DNA from 4 places in the Streptomyces sp. NPDC029044 genome. Region 3 is predicted to be linked to each of the others. Evidence: riboswitches for the same ligand, from Rfam matches in the RefSeq annotation. Region 3 holds a riboswitch; each other region holds the start of a gene.

Region 1 (2,187 bases), on a different contig from region 3:
CGCTGCCCGAGGTCTCACCGCCGCTGCGGCCGGACACGTCGTCCGCGTCGGCCCATACCGGGCCGGGCCCGTACGCGGCTGCCGAGACCAGCCACCCGACCACGTACGCCCTGCCGGCGGCCCCGGGGCACCGCACCGCCGCCCGGGCGGCCCAGGCGGGGCGTTCGGGCCGGGCCCGAGGGCGCGGCGGGCTCGGCAGCCGGTCGAGAGTGGCCGCGACGGCCGCCGCCGCGGCGCTGTTCCTCGCCGCGATGCTCCTCGGCATGCGCTGGTTCTCGCCCGACACGACCACCGAGGGCAGCGAACCCGACGCGTCCCCGACCGCGAGCAGCCCCGCGGCCACCCCGTCCGAGGACTCCGCCTCGCCCATCACCTCCGATCCGGGGGCCGGCCGGCAGGTCGCCACCACGCCGACCACCGGCACCGTGGCCGAGGTCACTCCGTCCACGCCGCCCGCCTCCCCGGCCCCTCCCCCGCCGGCCTCCGGCGAGCCGACTCCGACGCAGGCGGCGGGCGACGCCGGACCGGAGCAGCCGACGCCGGAACAGCCGGTCCCGGCCGGGGACGACGGGGAGGGCGACGACGGCGGGGACGACGACTGACCGGGCCCCGGCGCGTCCCCGCACCCTGAGCGCCCGAGCACGTGGATCAGCCGGCGGATGCGCCGGTGTGCGAGCGGGCGCCCCCTCGCGCGCCCCTCGGGCGGCTTGTCATCGCCCTTACCCCGGCCTTATTGTCACCAGGCCTTGGTGAACGGGAAATCCGGTGTGATGCCGGTGCGGCCCTCGCCACTGTGAATCGGGAAGTCCGGCTCCAGCCCTCACGGGCGGCCACTGGGTCCTTGTGACCCGGGAAGGCGGAGTCCGGGCGGTGGTACCCGTCAGCCAGGAGACCGGCCAAGGCGCGTCAACCATCCACGAGGTGCTGGAGAGGGTCTGCTGAGCCATGCACATAGCCGAGGGTTTCCTTCCTCCGGCGCACGCGGTCGCCTGGGGCGTCGCGTCGGCGCCGTTCGTCGTCCACGGGGTCCGGTCACTCACCCGTGAAGTGCGCGAGCACCCCGAGAGCACGCTGCTCCTCGGTGCCTCCGGCGCCTTCACGTTCGTCCTGTCCGCCCTGAAACTGCCGTCCGTCACCGGCAGTTGCTCGCACCCCACCGGCACGGGCCTGGGAGCCATCCTGTTCCGGCCGCCCATCATGGCGGTGCTGGGCACCATCACCCTGCTCTTCCAGGCGCTGTTGCTCGCGCACGGCGGCCTGACCACGCTCGGCGCCAACGTCTTCTCCATGGCGATCGTCGGCCCCTGGGCCGGATACGCCGTCTACAAGCTGCTGCGGCGCTCCAACGCGCCGCTGATGGTGGCGGTGTTCTCCGGCGCGTTCGTCGCCGACCTGTCCACCTACTGCGTCACCAGCGTGCAGCTGGCGCTCGCGTTCCCCGACCCGGGCAGCGGATTCCTGGGCGCCCTCGGCAAGTTCGGTTCCATCTTCGCCGTCACGCAGATCCCGCTCGCGGTGAGCGAGGGCCTGCTGACCGTGCTCGTGATGCGGCTGCTGGTGCAGTCGAGCAAGGGCGAGCTGACCCGGCTGGGCGTGCTCCTCGCCAAGAAGCAGGCGCGGACCGAGACGGAGACCGAGGCGGTGGCCCGATGAGCCGGAACACGAAGATCAACCTGGTGCTGCTGTTCGCCGTGGCCGCGCTGGCCGTGCTGCCCTTGGCGCTGGGCCTCGGCGACCACAAGAAGGAGCCGTTCACGGGTGCCGACGCCGAGGCCGAGACGGCGATCACCGAGCTGAAGCCGGACTACGAGCCGTGGTTCTCGCCGCTGTACGAGCCGCCGTCCGGCGAGATCGAGTCGGCGCTGTTCGCCCTCCAGGCGGCCCTCGGTGCCGGGGTCCTCGCCTACTACTTCGGTCTGCGCCGGGGACGTCGGCAGGGCGAGCAGCGGGCGCTGGAGCGGGAGGCCGACAGCGCGCCCACCGGCGCCGCCGGGAAGTCCGCGGCGGAACGGGACTGAGCCAGGGTGCTGCCGATCGACGCGGCGGCGCACAGCAGTCGCTGGCGCCGCCGCCATCCCGTGGACAAGGCCGTGCTCGGGCTCGGTCTCACCGTGCTCGCGATCTCCCTGCCGCCCTGGCCGGGCGCGGCCCTGGTCCTCCTGACGGCCCTGGTCGTGCTGCTGGGTC
Region 2 (2,187 bases), on a different contig from region 3:
AAGGACTTCATCAAGCCCGACGCGACGCCCGCGCAGGAGACCAAGGTCTCCAAGCTGGTCTCGCTGCTGGTGAAGGTCGGCGCCCTGGCCTTCGTCCTCACCATGGACAAGACCGTCGCCATCAACTTCCAGCTGCTGGGCGGCATCTGGATCCTTCAGACCTTCCCGGCCCTGGTCGGCGGCCTGTTCACCCGCTGGTTCCACCGCTGGGCCCTGCTCGCGGGCTGGGCGGTCGGCATGGTCTACGGCACGGTCGCCGCGTACGGCGTGGCCTCCCCGACCCAGAAGCACTTCGGCGGCTCCGCGAAGGAGATCCCGGGCATCGGGGAGATCGGCTACATCGGCCTCACGGCGTTCGTCCTGAACGTGGTGGTGACGGTGGTCCTGACCTTCGTCCTGAAGGCCCTGAAGGCCCCCGACGGCATCGACGAGACCAAGCCGGAGGACTACACGGCCGACGCGGGCGACCCCGGGGTCCAGGTGGAACTCCCGCCTGCGACCGCCGGTTCCGCGCACTGATCCCAGGGCCCCGGCCCGCCACGAACACCCCGCAGCGGGCCGCCGTGACCAAGCGTCACGGCGGCCCGCTGTCACGTAAAGCTGACACTCTGACACCACCACGACACAACATCTGGGGGTGCCGTCGGAAGCCAGCACAAGATGTATGCTCATGCTCGCTGCCGCCGCAGGGGAATCCGGTGCGAATCCGGAACTGTCCCGCAACGGTGTACTTGTGCATGTTTCGTGCACAAGCGTCAGTCCGAGGACCTGCCGACAGCGCACCCGGCCACCCGGCCGGTGTGCCCCGACGTCCGGGCCTCGTGGAATGGGCCGGTGGACGCGACGCCGCGTGCGCTCGCGTGCTGCCCCCTGCCCTCGACGAGGCCCCCGTGCCGAGCGAGGGAGAGCCCCACGTGACCATCGCGCCAGCCGAACCGGTCTCAGCCAGCGAAGAGGAGCACGACGCCCCCGGTGCCGCGCTGCTGCGGACCCTGACCGAGCTGACCGCCGACCTCCCCGACGCCGAGCCCGGCCGGGTCGCCGCCGCCGCGCTGCGCGGCCGCTCCGCGCGGGCGGACGAGAGCGAGTTGCGGGAGCTGGCCACGGAAGCCGCGGCCGGTCTGATCTCCGAGGACCCGGCCTACTCGCGGCTGGCCGCCCGGCTGCTGACCACCGGCATCCGTGAAGAGGCCGCATCGCAGGGCGTCACGTCCTTCACCGAGTCGGTGGCGGTGGGCCACCGCGAGGGCCTCGTCGCCGACCGCACCGCCGAGTTCGTCCGGCTGCACGCGGCCCGGCTCGACGCGCTCGTCGACACCGGCGCCGACGACCGCTTCGGCTACTTCGGCCTGCGCACCCTGCACAGCCGCTATCTGCTGCGCCACCCGCTCACCCGCAAGGTCGTCGAGACGCCCCAGCACTTCATGCTGCGCGTCGCCGCCGGTCTCGCCGAGGACGACACCCGCCGCTCCGTCGACGAAGTCGCCGCGCTCTACGGGCTCATGAGCCGCCTCGACTACCTCCCCTCCTCCCCCACCCTCTTCAACTCGGGCACCCGGCACCCGCAGATGTCGTCCTGCTACCTCCTCGACTCCCCCATGGACGAACTGGACTCCATCTACGACCGGTACCACCAGGTGGCCCGGCTGTCGAAGCACGCCGGCGGCATCGGACTCGCGTACTCCCGCATCCGTGCCCGCGGTTCCCTGATCCGCGGCACCAACGGCCACTCCAACGGCATCGTCCCGTTCCTGAAGACCCTCGACGCCTCGGTCGCCGCCGTGAACCAGGGCGGCCGCCGCAAGGGCGCCGCCGCGGTCTACCTGGAGACCTGGCACTCCGACATCGAGGAGTTCCTGGAGCTGCGCGACAACACCGGTGAGGACGCCCGCCGTACGCACAACCTGAACCTGGCGCACTGGGTGCCGGACGAGTTCATGCGCCGGGTGAACGCCGACGCGCAGTGGTCGCTGTTCTCCCCCGCGGACGTTCCCGAGCTGGTCGACCTGTGGGGCGAGGAGTTCGACGCCGCGTACCGGGCGGCCGAGGCGAAGGGCCTCGCGAAGAAGACGCTGCCCGCCCGTGAGCTGTACGGCCGCATGATGCGCACCCTCGCGCAGACCGGCAACGGCTGGATGACCTTCAAGGACGCCGCCAACCGCACCGCCAACCAGACGGCCGAGCCGG
Region 3 (2,187 bases):
CGCCCGACCGCGTCGCCCTGCGTGCCGACCTGCGCGCCGCGCTGCCCGACGCGACCGCGGCGGTCGTGGTCACGGCGGCCGTCTTCGCGTTCTTCTGGGTGCGCATGGAGTCGGGCGACTCGGCGACCGTCGCGGTCATGCCGTTCATGGACGATGCCGGCACGTACTGGATGTACCTCCTCAGCCAGGCGTTCGGCTGGTCGGGACTGCTGTGGGCCTGGGGGACGGTCATGCTCGGCCTGCTGCTGTCGGGGCCGCGCCCCGCACGGCTGCCGGTCTCGCGGCAGGTCCTGGAGCGCTGGCACCGCACCACGAGCCTGACCACGATGGCCCTGATGTTCGCGCACGCGCTGATGTTCGCGGCCGAACTCGTCCGCTACGAGGCTCAGTTGGGGTGGGTCGAACGGCTGTGGGCGGGCTTCGCCGACACGTTCGTGCCTGGCTGGTACGACTCCGGCACCGGCCGCATCGCCATCCCCATCGGCCAGGGCGCCCTCTATCTGGCCGTTCCGCTCGGCCTGTTGTTCTACGTCCGGCACCGCATCGGGGCGAACACCTGGCGCCGACTGCACCGCTTCGTGATCGTCGTCTACGTGCTGAGCGTGTGGCACACCCTGCTGTACGGCACCAACGTCTGGTACGGCGAATGGCCGCGCACCGTGCTGTGGCTGCTGCAACTCCCGGTCGCGGTGCTGCTCTTGCTGCGCCTGCTACGGCCCGCACGGCGAGCCGAGCGACTGGGCGCACCCGGGCGGCGCGAGGGGGCGTCGCCGCCGGGCTGGGTGGTGCGGGCCGTCGGCCGGGTGGCTGCCGGGACCGTCGTGGTGGGGCTGATCGTCGTGGTGGCGTCCGGCCATGACGGTGGCCGGGAACGCCCGGCCGAGCCGCCCGCGACGAGTCCGCACGCGCACGAGCCGGAATGACCGGGGCAGCCGGCCGATGGGATGATGGCCGGCGACAGGGCGACGACGGTCCGAGGAAGCCGGTGCGAATCCGGCGCGGTCCCGCCACTGTGATCGGTGAGCGAACCCCGTACGAGCCACTGCCCCGCAAGGGCGGGAAGGCCGGGGCGAGCTGCGACCCGAGAGCCAGGAGACTCACGTCGTCGCCTCCTCGAACGACCCGGGGCGGATCTCCCCGGAAGAGAGGGGTGTTTCGGCGTGTCCGAGACCATGGGCGATGAGGCGTACGGCACCGAGGTGGCGGCGCGACCGGTCGGCGGTGTGCCCTGCCGCGTCGTCGTGTGCCGGGACTGCTGCTGCGGCACCGCGAAAGTGACCGGCGTCGACCACGCCGCACAGACCGCGCGCCTGCGTGCGGAGGCTCCCGTACGTGTCTCCGCCTGCCTGGACGTGTGCGAGCAGGCCAACGTGATCGTCGTACAGCCCTCCTCCGCCGGGCGGGCGGGCGGAGCCCGCCCGGTGTGGCTGGGACTGGTCAACGACCCGGACGCGACGGAGGACATCGCCGCCTGGGTACGGGCGGGCGGCCCCGGCATCGCGCCCTGCCCGGAGATCCTCGACCTGTACACCTTCACTCCGCCGCGCCGCCGGACGGCTTCCTGAGTGGCGGCGGTGGCAGGGCGCGCGTACGCGGCGGGGCCGCCAGGGCTTACGGTGGCTGAAGTCGTCCGCACCAGCGGCCGGTGGGCCGGGACGTCCAAGAGGTCCCGGCCCACCGGACCCCTGCGGTCAGGAAGCGGACAGTTCACCTCGGACGGTGCGGGCGGCGGCGACCACGTTCTCCAGGGAGGCGCGGGTCTCGGGCCAGCCGCGCGTCTTGAGACCGCAGTCGGGGTTGACCCACAGCCGCTCCGCAGGGATGGCCTTCAAGCCGGTGCGCAGCAGCGTGGCGGCTTCCTCGGCGCTCGGCACGCGCGGGGAGTGGATGTCGTAGACACCCGGACCGGCCTGCCGCGGGTAGCCGTGGGCGGCGAGTTCGCGGGCGACCTGCATGTGCGACCGGGCGGCTTCCAGGCTGATGACGTCGGCGTCGAGGTCGTCGATCGCCTGCACGATGTCGCCGAACTCGGCGTAGCACATGTGGGTGTGGATCTGGGTGTCCGGCCGAACACCGGAGGTGCTGAGCCGGAACGCCTCCGTCGCCCAGGCGAGGTAGGCCGGGTGGTCGGTGCAGCGCAGCGGCAGCGTCTCGCGTAGGGCGGGTTCGTCGACCTGGATGACCGAC
Region 4 (2,187 bases), on a different contig from region 3:
CCGGGCTTGAGCAGCACCGGATTCATCAGGGCGGCCGGCTCGACGCGGCAGGCCTGCGCCTGCATGGCCTGCGCCCGCCCGATCTCGGCGCCCTCCGTCGTCACGAAGGAGTTCAGGGACATGTTCTGCGCCTTGAAGGGTGCGACCTTCACGCCCTGCCGCACCAGCCACCGGCAGATCCCGGCGGTCACGACGCTCTTGCCGGCGTCGGAGGTCGTACCGGCGACAAGAAGCCCACCGCTCATGTCATTTCCCCCTTCTCGTTGACCGCGCGCTCATCAGCAACCGCGCACCGGCGCACGCCCCGAGCGCGAGCCACGTGACGCGCTTCGACAGCCGCACGGCCCGCTCGACGTCGTGCGTGCCGACGGCCCGACCCCGGGTGTTCAGCACGGGCCGGTGCTCCACCCGCCCGCCGTACGACAGCGTCCCGCCGAGCCGCACCCCGAGCGCCCCGGCGAACGAGGCCTCCACGGGCCCGGCGTTGGGACTCGGATGCTGCGCCGCATCGGCCCGCCAGGCCCGCACGGCCCCCTGCGGATCCGGCCCGGCCAGGGCGGCGAGGACGGCGGTCAGCCGCGCACCGGGCCACCCCGCGAGGTCGTCCAGGCGCGCGGAGGCCCACCCGTAGCGGCGGTAGCGGGCCGACTTGTGCCCGACCATGGCGTCCAGGGTGTTGACGGCCCGGAACCCGAGCAGCCCCGGCACCCCGCCGACGGCCCCCCACACCAGCGCCCCCACCACCGCGTCGGAGGTGTTCTCGGCGACGGACTCGACCACGGCCCGGGCCATGCCGTCGGCGTCGAGGGCCTGTGGATCCCGGCCGCACAGATGCGGCAGCCGCGCCCGGGCCGCCTCGACGTCCCCGGCCTCCAGGGCGCGCCCGATGGTCCGCGCCTCCCGGGCGAGCGAAGTCCCCCCGACGACGGCCCAGGTGGCGGCTGCGGTCAGCGCGACGGACGCGACGGGGGAGGTCCGCACGGCCCGCGCGGCGACGGACCCGAGGGCGGCGGCCCCTCCGGCACACACGGCGGTGTGCAGCGCGCCCCACCCGCGGTGGTCCCGCCACAGCACCCGTTCCACGGCGCCCGCGGCCCGTCCGAACGCGGCGACCGGATGCCCCCGGCGAGGATCACCGAGCAGCAGGTCACCGATCAGACCGGCGGCGGCACCGTACGCGAAGACGCGACCGGCACCCATGGGCTCAGCCGGCCAGCAGGGCGGGCGGGGGTGGGGTGGTGAACCTCGATCGGCAGCCGCGCATGGCGATACGTGTCCTCACTCAGGGTGTCCACGCCCTGGTTCGACGAGACCGGCGGTGAGAGTTCCTGGCTCCCGGGGATCACTACCCCGGTGACAGTGGCGGGACCGCGCCGGAATCGCACCGGCTTCCTCTCCTGCCGCCGTATTGGCCCCGGCAGTCCACCACGGCCGCGAACCGCCGTCAACTTGCCGTTGACCTGCGAGGGGAGAGTGTGGAGAACCCCACATCGTCCCCTCCCGTAGACACGACGAACGGGCGGCACGAAACCGAAGTTCCGTACCGCCCGGCGGACACGATGGGACGTCAGGCCCTCAGGCCACGATCAGGTAGATCCCGTACCCGACAGCCGCCGCGCACGCCGCGAAGCACGCGTACGCGCCGGTGACCGCGAGGCCCGCGGACCCGCCCTGGGCCACCGCCCGCTCGCGGCGGGACAGACCGGTGATGCCGAGGGTGAACAGGGCCACGAGAGCCACGGTGACCACGAGGCTGACGCCGAACACGGAGCCGAGGGCCGCCCAGTCGATCTTCATATCGGAGACTCTTCCTTGTTGCCGGTGGGCGGGGTCAGACCGAGGTGGTCGTGGAGGCCGTCCGCTCGGCGGTGGCCTGGGCGGGGAACGACGGCACGGGCTCCTCCGCCGGCGTGCCGGCCGGCGGCGGCGTGACCGCGGCCATCGCCGTGGTCACCACGCCCGCGGGCTCGGCGTCGTCGGTGTCGTTGACGTTCGTGTGGTCGACGATCTCCCGCCGCGACAGCTTCCAGATGGCCGCGCTGGAGACGACGAGGAAGACGGCCACCACCGCGGTGCCCCAGGCGCCGAAGCCGGTTACGTACTCGGCGAGAGCGCCCACCAGGGCCGCCGCCGGCAGCGTCAGACCCCAGGCGACGAACATCCGCGTCGCGGTCGACCAGCGGACGA

What was found. Region 3 has a riboswitch for cobalamin ahead of AB0E85_RS23700 ((2Fe-2S) ferredoxin domain-containing protein). Riboswitches for the same ligand answer to the same signal wherever they lie in the genome.
Region 1: linked by a shared signal. The riboswitch ahead of AB0E85_RS19535 (energy-coupling factor ABC transporter permease) and the one ahead of AB0E85_RS23700 ((2Fe-2S) ferredoxin domain-containing protein) in region 3 are both predicted to bind cobalamin.
Region 2: linked by a shared signal. The riboswitch ahead of AB0E85_RS26615 (ribonucleoside-diphosphate reductase subunit alpha) and the one ahead of AB0E85_RS23700 ((2Fe-2S) ferredoxin domain-containing protein) in region 3 are both predicted to bind cobalamin.
Region 4: linked by a shared signal. The riboswitch ahead of AB0E85_RS34145 (cobalamin biosynthesis protein) and the one ahead of AB0E85_RS23700 ((2Fe-2S) ferredoxin domain-containing protein) in region 3 are both predicted to bind cobalamin.

The regions. Positions count from the first base shown of each region.
Region 1 covers NZ_JBEZWN010000022.1:44,402-46,588, forward strand. The annotation lists gene AB0E85_RS19530 (protein kinase) at 1-602, shown strand, start outside; cobalamin riboswitch at 731-916, shown strand; gene AB0E85_RS19535 (energy-coupling factor ABC transporter permease) at 946-1,653, shown strand; gene AB0E85_RS19540 (energy-coupling factor ABC transporter substrate-binding protein) at 1,650-2,018, shown strand; gene cbiQ (cobalt ECF transporter T component CbiQ) at 2,025-2,187, shown strand, end outside.
Region 2 covers NZ_JBEZWN010000039.1:19,214-21,400, reverse strand. The annotation lists gene mctP (monocarboxylate uptake permease MctP) at 1-519, shown strand, start outside; cobalamin riboswitch at 628-791, shown strand; gene AB0E85_RS26615 (ribonucleoside-diphosphate reductase subunit alpha) at 915-2,187, shown strand, end outside.
Region 3 covers NZ_JBEZWN010000031.1:66,137-68,323, reverse strand. The annotation lists gene AB0E85_RS23705 (ferric reductase-like transmembrane domain-containing protein) at 1-923, shown strand, start outside; cobalamin riboswitch at 976-1,099, shown strand; gene AB0E85_RS23700 ((2Fe-2S) ferredoxin domain-containing protein) at 1,173-1,565, shown strand; gene metE (5-methyltetrahydropteroyltriglutamate--homocysteine S-methyltransferase) at 1,692-2,187, opposite strand, start outside.
Region 4 covers NZ_JBEZWN010000071.1:8,315-10,501, forward strand. The annotation lists gene AB0E85_RS34140 (cobyric acid synthase) at 1-245, opposite strand, end outside; gene AB0E85_RS34145 (cobalamin biosynthesis protein) at 247-1,200, opposite strand; cobalamin riboswitch at 1,300-1,458, opposite strand; gene AB0E85_RS34150 (hypothetical protein) at 1,576-1,797, opposite strand; gene AB0E85_RS34155 (inorganic phosphate transporter) at 1,832-2,187, opposite strand, start outside.